Regions from separate parts of the Paenarthrobacter sp. FR1 genome, predicted to be linked through region 3. Evidence: predicted binding sites of a transcription regulator. Region 3 holds the regulator's gene; each other region holds the start of a gene.

Region 1 (3,911 bases), on a different contig from region 3:
AACCTGGATGTACTGACTTTCACCAGCGCTCCGGCCGTGGACGCAATGTGGAGCACCGCACATGAAATGGGTCTCTACCGGCAGCTCATCGAGGCCCTCAAGGGGCCGGTCACGGTCGCCGCCGTAGGGCCGGTCACCGCACAGCCACTGGTCGACGCTGGTCTGACGCCGCTCATCCCCGACCGCTACCGCATGGGTGCGCTGATTCGCCTGGTGACCGAACACCTTTCCCTGAACCACGTGCGCCGATTGGAGACCAAGAGCGCCACCATCGAATTGCGTGGGCGCTGCTTGCGGATCAATGGCGAAGTGGTGGAGTTGGCTCCTGCTCCCCTGCTGTTGCTGCGAGCGCTGCTCGGCGCTGGAGGGGCGGTGCTGTCCCGTGAGGCGCTCTCCGAGCTGCTGGACCTGCGCGGTTCCGTGCATGCCCTGGATATGACAGTGAGTAGGCTGCGGTCCGCGCTCCCGGACGGCAAACTCGTGGAAACCGTGGTGAAGCGCGGCTACCGGCTGCGGGCTTAGGTTTTCTGCAACACTGGTCTCCAACACGCTACGCCGCCTTCACCAAGGGAAGTTCGTCCCAGTTGGTGGTGTAGCGGGGGCTGAGCATGTCGCGTTTCATGGACCAGTCCGGTCCGCCCTTGATTCCGGCATGCCCCAGTCCGATGGAGCCACGGCCGTACCGCTTGCTGACGCTCTCCAGCAGGGTGCCAATGCCCCGTTCCTCGTGCCGGTTCTCGAAGATCTCCAAGGGTTTCTGGTTGCCGCTGGGACGGAGGTCGGTGACCATAATCCCGGCTTTGGCGTAGCGCACACCTTCCTGGATTCTGGGTACCAGCGCGTGCGCGGCCCGGGTCAGCAACACCGGATCCGAGGTGGGCATGGGCAATATGACGTTCACTGTGGGGAAGGATTTATCGTTCGGGTTGTAGACGGACGTCGCTGCAAAGGCTGTCAGCAGCTTTGCCTGGAGATCATGCTTGGCCAACCTGGCACTTGCCATCTGCCCGTAGACGCTGAGTACCTGCCGCAGCTGGGCCGCCGTCGTAATCGGTGTGGAAAAGGAGCGGGAGAAGATCAATTGGTCCCGTCCGATCCGTTCCTCTTCCATGGGGATGCAAGGCGTGCCCTGCAGCTCCAGGACGGTGCGCATCATGACAATGGAGAACTTGTCCCGGAGGGCGACGGGATCCGCCCGAACCAGGTCCAGGATCGAGAAGATTCCCATTGCGTTCAGCCGCTTGGTGAGCCTGGTGGCCACGCCCCAGATCTCGATGACGGACAGCCGGGCCATGAGGGCTTCCCGCTGGGCTTCAGGAACCGAGTCCCAGCGGCACACGCCGTTGAAGGCGGGATTGTGCTTGGCCCATTTATTGGCCAGCTTGGCGAGGGTTTTGGTGCGTGCGATCCCGACGCATACCGGAACTCCCACGTGCCTGAAACAGGCAGCTTTGATGGTCCGTCCCAACTCCAGCAAATCCTCCGGCTGGCCCTTGACCCCCAGGAAGGCTTCGTCGATGGAGTAGACCTCCTGCCACGCCGAATAGCGCCGCAACAACTCCATGACCCGTGAGCTGATGTCTCCGTAAAGCTCGTAGTTGCTTGAGAGGGCAATGAGCCCCCATTCCTTGGCCCGTGGAGCCAGTTTGAACCAAGGTTCTCCCAACCCGATTCCAAGCCGCTTTGCCTCGGGCGACCTCGTGACAGCGCAGCCGTCGTTGTTGGAGAGGACGATCAGGGGCTTGCCTTCCAAGGCAGGATTGAAGGCCCGCTCCGCGGAGGCATAAAAGCAGTTGATATCCACGTGGGCGATCTCCTGCATCCGGTGCATGAGGGCTGGCTTGGACATCATTCTCCTTGGTGCGGCGCTAGCATGCGTGGCCTCATAATCGCGGGAGGACACGCGAGCTATTCGAAGATATATTCGAATAGTTCAACTGTACTGCCACCCACCGACACGAAAACATCCCGCCCTTCAGACTGTGGAAAAGTCCGGGGGACGGGATGTCCGTGCAAGGTCCAGCGCGGCTAGGAACCGACGCTGGCGTCTTTCTTATGCACCAGGTAAATGGCTCCGGTGGTGACGTCCTCTTCAAGTGCCTCCAAGGTGCGCCCGCGGGTTTCAGGAACCTGCGTATAGATGAAGATGAGGGCCAGGATGCCCACCACGCCGAAAAGGAAGAACGTGCCTGTAATGCCTACTCCAGCCACCAGCGTGGGGAAGAACAGGCCCAGCAGCGCATTGGCAATCCAGAGACAGAACACGGACAGGCCGATGGCGAACCCGCGGACGTGCAGCGGGAAGATCTCTGACAACATGACCCAGACGGCGATGTTCAAGAACGTTTGCATGGACCCGACGAACGCCACCACCAGGAAGAGGATCACGAACGGACGGGCAGCGTTTCCAACAGGAAGCACAATCGAGGCGATACCGATCAGGAAGTGGCAGACGGTGGTCAGAGTGAAACCCAGCAGCAGGGTGGTACGTCGATTGACGCGCTGCATGAGTGTCAGGGCAATCACGCCACCAACCACCGCAATCACGCCGGGTGCGATGTTGGCAATGAGGGCGGCATTTGAGTCAAAGCCGGCTTCCACCAGCACCGACTGGCCGTAGTACATGATCGAGTTGATGCCCGTCAGCTGCTGTGCCACACCCAAGCCAATGCCTACCAGGATGATGCGCAGGATCCACTTGTCCTTAAGGGCACCCCAGGATGTCGCCTTGGAAGCTCGCTCCTCGTCGGCAAGGTGCTTTACATCGGCCATCTCAGCCTCGGCGCGCTCAACGGAGCGAATGGTCTTCAGGACCACCAACGCTTCTTCCCAGCGCCCCTTCGAAATGAGCCAGCGCGGCGATTCAGGCATCCGCAGCATACCGAAGAACAAGGCAATGGCGGGCAGCGCAGCGACGGCGAGCATAATCCGCCAGACGCCGTCGAACTCTCCCCAGAGATTGCCGATGATGGCGTTGACCACGAACGCCGCGAGCTGGCCGATGACGATCATGAGCTCGTTGCGACCCGCCAGGGAACCGCGGATTTCGTAGGGCGCCAACTCGGCAAGGAAGACGGGAACCACCGTGGAGGCTCCGCCAACAGCCAGGCCGAGAATGACCCGCCCGAGAACCATGACTTCAAAGCTCGGCGCGAAGACGCAGGCAAGGGTTCCGGCAAGGAACAACACGGCCAGCAGGATGATGGTCTTCCGGCGGCCCCAGGAATCCGAAAGCCGACCGCCGCCCACCGCTCCGGCAGCGGCACCGAAGAGCAAGGAGCTGGTAACGATGCCCTCCGTTATCGGCGTGAGGCCAAGGTCGGCCGTCATTGGCCGCAGGGCGCCGTTGATGACACCAGTGTCGTAGCCGAACAGCAGGCCACCGAAGGTTGCAACCAGGGCGACGAGGCCCAGGCGCTTCCGGTGGGGACCGTTGGTCAGCGGCGGAAGAGCGACGCCATGGGCGCCTTCCCGCTGCGTTTGCGTAGCAGACATCAGGACTCCTTTGTCAGTGTGGTGCGAGTCATAATTACCCGCTCTGAATTTAGACTAACGCGCGAAAGGCTTAAATGTAAGGTCAAACTAACAAATGGCAAATTTTGCCCGTCTCCGCCATGGGAGGATGGAGGGCATGGCCCCCGACCGCCGACTCCGCCCCGCCACACAAAGTGATGTCGCCCGCGAGGTGGGCGTCTCCAGAACCCTCGTGTCTTTCGCCTTCCGCGGAGCACCCGGGGTCAGCGGCGAAACCAAGGAAGCAATTTTCGAGGCCGCCAGGCGTCTGGGATACCGGCCGAACGCAGTAGCCGCCGACCTGGCACGCAAGCACCGCTCCGCCGTCGGGCTGTACTTGATGGACATCCGTAACGAGGTCTACGCCGACATTCTCAGCGGCGTCCGCATGGCACTGC
Region 2 (3,911 bases), on a different contig from region 3:
GGGCGCGGACCAAAGTTAAGCCACGTCAGTACATCGCAGATGCGTTGAAGATAGGTGATCGCCCAAACCATGTTGCCAATAGAGAGGAGCCCGGCCATTGGGAGGGTGATCTCATCATGGGCAGGGCGAATCGATCTGCCATTGTCACGCTGGTAGAGCGGACGTCGCGCTTCCTGATTGCGTTTCCGCTCCGGTCGGGAAATCGTTCAGAGAATATGCGGGACCAGCTCATCGAAGCTCTCGGGGTGTTACCGGCCAACATGCGTAGGACGTTGACTTGGGACCGGGGCTCGGAGATGGCAAAGCATGCAGAAGTCACTGCAGCGTTGGGCATACTTGTATATTTCTGTGATCCCGCGAGTCCATGGCAGCGGGCCTCGAACGAGAACGCGAACGGACTGCTGCGCCAGTACTTCCTGAAAGGAGCCGACCTGGGCCTGTTAGAAGCGGGAGAGGTTTTCCTCGTCGCCGATGAGATCAACAGCAGGCCACGGGCTGTCCTCGATTGGGGAACGGCGACGGCATGTTTCGGTCGTCATGTTAGTGCTGCGACTGAACAGCCACGGAACCAACGGTGCTAAGACGGCTTTGCCGCGCGGTGGGTGTCCTCATGACGCCCGGAAGCAGCGAATCGAGAGAGGGAATGTCGTCCGGATCCCTTCCATGGCGTGTGGGGTGATGAGAAAATAGGGCATGCTTCAGAGCAGACCGTCGGTTGAGGGGCCGTGGGGAGCAACTCCTTCTCTCTTCGATCAGCAGGAAGTTGTTCTGCCGTTCCTGCAGCTCATACCGGCTCGATCTCAGATTCATATCGCCCCCTTCTATGACGCCTGCGATGCCCAACTGGAGGATCTCCTGCGTGGCAGCACGCATCAACAGGGCTAAGACCAGGCGGGAGCAGTCGTCAGCGGGCTCGGCTTGTGCCGGGATCTTCCATTGCCCACGTGAGGACCCGGAGATCGAATGGGGGCAGGCGCAGTGCCCCATAGAGGTAAGCCTCGAATTCGGACACCGACGCGTCTCCGCCTTCCGCCCAGTACCTAAGCCATAGGCGCTCAAGCGTGATTTCATGGTGGGCTATGAGCTGACGGGCTGTCTGCCGTGGGTCTTCCATGGCCGTATCCCCAGTATTGTTGACGGACGTAAGCGGCTCACTGATCAGTTTACTTACTACACCTTTTTTCCTCGACAACGTCGCGTAAAAAGCTAATGCGAAAGGCCCCGCGGGTTCCTAAAATCAATGTATGGAACCTCTAGTACAAGCCGAGCACATCCTTGGCCTGCACGAGCTGGTGACGAGCACAGCGGACATCAGCGGGATACTGCAGGGTGTGACGGTTTTCGCTTCGAACGCCGTGGGGCAAGCGGCCGGAACAGACATTAATTGTGCGCTGACGTTGCGCCGGCGCAAGCGAACCGAGACCATCGCCGGAAGCAGTGACAAAGCCGTGCTGCTGGACAAGGTAGAACAGGCCCTGGGGCAGGGGCCATGCCTGGAGGCACTGGAGGTGGGGCATCCGGTGCTTCTGGATGACGTTGCAACGGATACATCATGGCCAAGGTACAGCTCCGCGCTCCTCGCTCAGGGGTGCCGCAGCGCACTCGGCGTGCCCATGGATTTGGGAGAGACATCAGAGGCCGTGCTGAACTTTTTCGCCCCGGTCCCCGGACTATTCAGCCAGGACGTTGTTGAGGTCGCCGCTGGCTTCGCGGACGTTGCTGGCAGCACGCTGCGGCTGGCCATCCGAATCGAGGCTGTGGAACTACTGAACGCGGACCTCAAAGCCGCCATGGCATCCAGGACCACTATCGACCTTGCCTGCGGGGTGATCATGGCGCAGAACCGCTGCACCCCTGAAGAAGCCTTCAAGCTTCTGACAGAAGCGTCCAGCCACAGGAATGAAAAGGTCCGCACCATCGCCGAGGGCATCCTGGGCAGCTTCGGCGGCCGGCCCAGGACGCCCCTGCATTTCGAAGATTAGCTTCCCTGAATTCGAACTGGCCTTCGAACCACCGTCTGGACTGTTAGGTTCAAATAACACCTGTTGCGACGTTGGTTAGAAACCGCCCTGTCCCCATTGGCCGTGCAAGCCGTCCACGCCGCCCCCGGCGGCTATTTCGTCGAACCCCCTAGAGTACAGTTAATCCGAACATATATTCGAATAAAAGGTGTGTTGTGGGCGTGATAGTTGGCCCCCGTGTGATAGATGCGGGACTCTCTCTGGTGACGGCGTTGCTGGCCCCCGTTGCGGTGGCTGCCGGCTATCCCTCGCCCGCCCAGGACTACTTCGACGGTCGGATCGACCTCAACGAACACCTGGTCAAAGACGTCACCAGCACCTTCATCGTCCGGGTCACCGGGCAGTCCATGGAGCAGGCTGGCATCAGCGACGGCGACGAACTGGTGGTGAACCGGGCCCGGGAACCAAAGGACGGTTCCGTGGTCGTCGCGGTCCTTGACGGGGAGCTGACGATCAAGCGGCTGCGGATCACGGCCACGGGCGTGATCCTTCAAGCCGACAATCCGCGTTTCCCCGATATCGAGGTTCCGGCCTTGGCGGACCTGACGATCTGGGGTGTGGCCACGAGGTGCCTGCACCATGTGTAAGCGACGCTATTGCATCAGATGCACGATTCTCGGTGGCTCCGGTGTCTAAGACCGCGGTAATGCGCCGGATGCAGGAAATCGCGCACGTGGACGTGAATTGTTTTTACGCCTCGGCCGAGCGCGCGTTCAACCCTTCCCTAGAAGGGAAGCCGGTCATTGTGCTCTCCAACAACGACGGTTGCGCGGTCACCCGTTCTCCCGAAGCGAAGCGCCTGGGCATCGCCATGGGGGACCCGTGGTTCAAGCTCCGGCCCCGGGCCAAGGAATGGGGTCTGGTGGCGTTGTCGAGCAACTACGAGTTGTACGGGGACATTTCGGCCCGAGTGATGGAGCTGCTGGGCCGCTACTCGGCCTGGGTGGAGGTGTATTTTCTGTACCCACAAAGCTGTTGTTGGAGGGTTCGGGGACCTCTGCTTGGGACGGCTATACGGGCCCCCTCGTTCAACGTCGGATTCACCAAGCGGACGGATGCGACGGTGGGCCCACAGCCGACGACGACCATCATGATTCACTGACCTCGATCGGATGGGAAGCTTGAGGGCCAGGGCTCGATACGTGTCAGCATCATGGACAAGCCCAGGCCCTCGTCGCATAGACGACTGTTGTCGCCCATTCTTGGCCTGTCGCACCTCTTCGTTGTGGACGGTGTGCTGTTGATTGGGTTAGAGAACTTTGTCCAGAAAGGCCTGGATACGGGGGCTGGTATTGGCGTCGGAGAAGAATACGTCCGGTGGCAGGTCGGCTACGATTTTGCCGCCGTCGATGAACACCACCCGATCTGCGACTTTGCGTGCGAAGCCCATTTCGTGGGTGACGACAACCATCGTCATCCCATCGGAGGCGAGGCCGGCCATGACGTCCAGGACGTCGCTGACGACTTCCGGGTCCAGTGCGCTGGTGGGTTCGTCGAACAGCATGACTTTCGGATTCATGGCAACTGCGCGGGCAATGGCAACGCGTTGTTTTTGTCCGCCGGAGAGTCGGTTCGGGTAGATCTGTGCGCGGCTGGTCATGCCCACTTTTTCAAGCAGCTTCAAGGCGCGTGTTTCGGCTTCCTGCTTGCTGAGTTTCAGCACGTCCATTTGCGGGAGCATGACGTTCTTGAGGGCCGTCATGTTGGGAAAGAGATTGAATTGCTGGAATACCATGCCCATACGGGAGCGGAGCCGGTCCAGATCGACTTTTGGTGCGAGGAGGTCTTCGCCGTCGAAGACCACGTGCCCGGAGCTGGGTGTTTCCAGCAGGTTGAGGCAGCGCAGGAAGGTGGACTTGCCTCCGCCGCTGGGGCCGATGACTGCGACGA
Region 3 (3,911 bases):
CATCCGTAACCTCGGGCGCTGCAGCCATATAGCCCAGCCGCGCACCAGCCAGGGCGAATGCCTTGCTCATGGTGCGTGAGACGATCAGCCGCTCGCGGCCAGGCAGCAGGGTCAGGGCACTCGGCGTATTGTCGTGCGCGAACTCGTGATAGGCCTCGTCCACAATCACCATTGCCTGGCTCGCTTCGCCGGCCTCGTAGACGGCCTCCACCACGTCCAAGCCCAGCCCTGTCCCCGTGGGATTGTTGGGCGAGCACAGGAAAACGATGTTGGCACCGGTTTCCCGGACTTGGGCAGCGGCCGACTCCGCGTCCAACCCATAGTCGTCGGCACGGACGCCACGGACATACTCGGTGTCCGTGCCGCTGGCGAGCAACGGGTACATGGAATACGTAGGCGGGAAGCCAAGGGCTTTGCGCCCCGGACCACCAAATGCTTGGAGGATCTGCTGCAGGACCTCGTTTGATCCGTTGGCGGCCCAGATATTGTCCGGGGAGAGTCCGTGACCAAGGTACTCGGCCAGCGACTGGCGAAGTTCCGTGAACTCGCGGTCCGGGTAGCGGTTCAGTCCCGTGGCCGCAGCAGCGACGGCTTCAGTGATGGCGGCCTGGACATCCGCAGGGACACCATGGGTGTTCTCGTTGACGTTGAGCAAAATAGGGACATCAAGCTGCGGTGCGCCGTAGGGGCTCAGTCCACGCAGGTTGGTCCGGAGGGGAAGTCGGTCAAGTCGCTCAAGCTGGTCACTCACCACGTCAGTTTAAGGTGCCGCCGGGACTGCCGACTAACTGTGACGCCGGAGCATCCGTTTCCCTGCTGGTGGAGCGACTCAGTTGGCTGGGACAAACAGCTGCTGGCCGGGCTGGATACGTCCGCCGCGGAGGTCGTTCAACTGGATGATTTCCGCGATGACATCGCGCGGATCGCGCTCCGGAGCGGCTGCACCGGCGATACCCCACAGGGATTGGCCAGGTTGCACAGTGACGGTAACCGCCACCGGCGGATGCAGCTGAGCCTGCGAGTCCGAGGCCTTGGCGGGCGAAGTGATGAATCCGGCGAGGCTTAGCAGCGCAGCCACCAGCAGCATCGCGGGAATGCCGAAGAAGACCATCCGACCCCGACGGGTGAGCCGCAGGCGCGAGGGAGCCTGAGTGGTGCGGAAATCAGCGAACGTAGTGATTGCGGACATGAGCTGAGCCCTTCTGAGCTATTGCCTCACGCCGGAGTGCCCGGCGTTCGACTGCCAATTCTTTGTGTCCCCCTCCACCGACCCCGATGTTCGAACACTTTCTTCGAACATCCCGCATCAGCATCAGGTTTATAGAACACATATTCGAACCTTGCTATGACATTTTTAGCACTTATCAACGAACGGTGTCGAGACTCGCTAGAACAAATGTTTGATAAACGCCTGTGGCTGCCCTACGTTTGAGTGAAGAAACAGCACTGTTTCAGTGGAACAGGAGGGTCTGACATTTTTCAGGCCCTGCATCCCGGAGACTCTTCGGGGCGGAATGGAAAGGCATTGGCGAACATGGCAGCGAAAGCCACAGGCGGCGGGGCACCCCTGCGGAGCCAACAGCCTCAGAAGAGTCCCAAGAGCCTGACTGTCCGGCAGAAGAAAATCCTGGAGACCATCCAGCGGTCAGTGAACGACAACGGCTATCCCCCCAGCATGCGCGAAATCGGCGACACCGTGGGCCTCGCCAGTTTGTCGAGCGTCACCCACCAGCTCTCCCAATTGGAAAAACTGGGCTACCTCCGCCGCGATCCCAAGCGTCCCCGGGCCATGGAAGTCCTCATGCCGTTGACCCTCGACGGCGGGCCCATCCCTGGAGTTGAAGCGCCTACGACGCTTCGCAGCGCAGGAGGCCTCGCCGTGACGGAGCTGGCCAGCGCCAGCGATACCGCCATGGTTCCCCTGGTAGGCCGCATCGCAGCGGGCGGTCCAATCCTGGCGGACCAGACAGTGGAAGACGTACTCCCGCTGCCTCGGCAGCTCGTGGGACATGGCGAACTGTTCATGCTCAAGGTTGCCGGCGACTCCATGATTGATGCCGCCATTTGCGACGGGGACTGGGTGGTTGTCCGGCGGCAAAACGACGCCATCAACGGCGACATCGTGGCGGCACTCCTGGACGACGAGGCCACCGTAAAGACCTTCCGCCAGCGGGACGGGCACACGTGGCTGCTCCCGCAAAACACCCAATACGAACCCATCCTTGGCGATCAAGCCACCATCATGGGCAAGGTCGTCTCGGTCCTGCGTTCCCTCTAGGGGGCTTTGGCCGACCCCAGACGCTCCAGGACCCCACGCACCACCGCTCGGTCGGTCGTGGCCCAGAACGGTGGCAGCGCGGCCCGCAGGAAACCGCCATAGCGTTCTGTCGAGAGCCGTGAGTCGAGCACAGCCACGACACCTTTGTCACCGGTGGAACGGATGAGGCGTCCAGCGCCCTGCGCCAGCCGGATCGCGGCATGTGTTGCCGAAACCGCCATGAAACCGTTCCCGCCTGACTGTGCGACGGCCCGTGAGCGGGCAGTCATCAGGGGGTCATCCGGACGAGGAAAAGGAATGCGGTCGATCACCACGAGCCGGCAGGAACCACCCGGCACGTCGACGCCCTGCCACAGGGACATGGTTCCGAAGAGGCAGGTATCCGGCTCGTCCGCGAATTGCTTCACCAAGGCCGCCATGGTGGATTCGCCTTGGCAGAGGATGTCCACGTCCAGGCGCAGCCGCATGGCATCCGCAGCTTCCTCGGCAGCCCGCCGAGAGGAGAAGAGACACAGTGCTCCGCCGCCGGACGCGCGGATGAGGTCTTCCAACTCATCGAGCGCTTCGGGTGAAGTACCCCGGCCAGGTTTAGGCAGATGCTTCGCTACGTACAACACGCCCTGCTTGGGATAGTCGAACGGCGATCCAACATCGATGCCGGTCCAGCTTGGTGCCCCGTCGCCGATCAGGCCGAGGCCGCCGGCGGCCGGTTCGAAGGCCGAGCCGATGGCCAGCGTAGCTGAGGTAAGCACCACGGTGTGGCCGGCAAAGAGACCCTCCCGGAGCCGTCCCGCGACGCTGAGCGGAGCGATGTTGATGAGGGCAGGTGCGGTCTCGTCAGGTTGCGAATAACCCTGTTGGGGGTCGAAGGTGCTGTTCCGCGAGAACCACACTACTTCCCGGTTCTCCTTGGCCGCGAGCATACGCTCGCACAGTTCAAGAATGAGCATGAGCCGTGAACGCGCAAGCTGCCTGCCGCCGTCCACCGCGTTTGAAGAGTCCGTCTTCGAATCGGACAGCGCCGCGCGCGTGGCGTCCCGCAGCTGGTCCAGGCAATCGAGCTGCTCGTCACTGAGCCCGCTGGGCAACAGCCCATTGGACACGCCGGCTATGGCCATATCCAACCGGTCGGCCGCAGCATTGAGCGCATCCACCGTGATGGCGGTGTGCTTGCGCGCACTCGATGCCGCGGCGTGGACCATGGCCACCGACAACTGGCCCGAAACGGCGCCCGTCACACGGTCTTGGAGCTCATGCGCCTCGTCCACCACCACCACGTCGTACTCAGGCAGCACAGCCAGGCCCTCGAAGGCGCTGACGGCCAACATGGCGTGGTTGGTGACCACCACATCGGCCTCCGCGGCGCGGGAACGAGCCAGCTCACTGAAGCACTCTTCAGCTACGGGGCACTTCTGGGCACCCAAGCACTCCATGGACGTCACTGAAACCTGTCGCCAGGCCCTGTCAGTGACGCCGGGCATGAGTTCGTCCCTATCTCCGGTCGCGGTTTTCTCGGCCCATTCGCGGAGCCGGACCACTTCCTTGCCCAGCTGCGATTGCGGACCGCCCATGGACGCAGCGAAATGCGGCACGCTGGTGTCTTCGCCCAGGGAGAACAGCTGCCCTTCGGAGG

The links. Region 3 encodes LexA, which represses DNA repair genes until DNA is damaged. Its sites were predicted from a motif close to TCGAACANNTGTTCGA; they were not measured.
Region 1: ACR30Z_RS06805 (Y-family DNA polymerase) is a predicted target of LexA. The motif match lies at 1,913-1,928, and genes of this name have one in related genera.
Region 2: ACR30Z_RS19215 (LexA family protein) is a predicted target of LexA. The motif match lies at 2,147-2,162, and genes of this name have one in related genera.

What each region holds. Positions count from the first base shown of each region.
Region 1 is NZ_JBPFSF010000002.1:459,464-463,374, reverse strand. Features, by position in the region: gene ACR30Z_RS06810 (uroporphyrinogen-III synthase) at 1-522, shown strand, start outside; gene ACR30Z_RS06805 (Y-family DNA polymerase) at 551-1,849, opposite strand; gene ACR30Z_RS06800 (sugar porter family MFS transporter) at 2,029-3,495, opposite strand; gene ACR30Z_RS06795 (LacI family DNA-binding transcriptional regulator) at 3,632-3,911, shown strand, end outside.
Region 2 is NZ_JBPFSF010000011.1:108,024-111,934, reverse strand. Features, by position in the region: gene ACR30Z_RS19230 (IS30 family transposase) at 1-581, shown strand, start outside; gene ACR30Z_RS19225 (hypothetical protein) at 905-1,114, opposite strand; gene ACR30Z_RS19220 (GAF and ANTAR domain-containing protein) at 1,245-1,982, shown strand; gene ACR30Z_RS19215 (LexA family protein) at 2,177-2,608, shown strand; partial or broken gene ACR30Z_RS19210 (DNA polymerase V subunit UmuC) at 2,668-2,976, shown strand; gene ACR30Z_RS19205 (amino acid ABC transporter ATP-binding protein) at 3,271-3,911, opposite strand, start outside.
Region 3 is NZ_JBPFSF010000013.1:46,484-50,394, forward strand. Features, by position in the region: gene ACR30Z_RS20195 (histidinol-phosphate transaminase) at 1-751, opposite strand, end outside; gene ACR30Z_RS20200 (LysM peptidoglycan-binding domain-containing protein) at 830-1,189, opposite strand; gene lexA (transcriptional repressor LexA) at 1,535-2,278, shown strand; gene ACR30Z_RS20210 (ATP-dependent DNA helicase) at 2,275-3,911, opposite strand, start outside.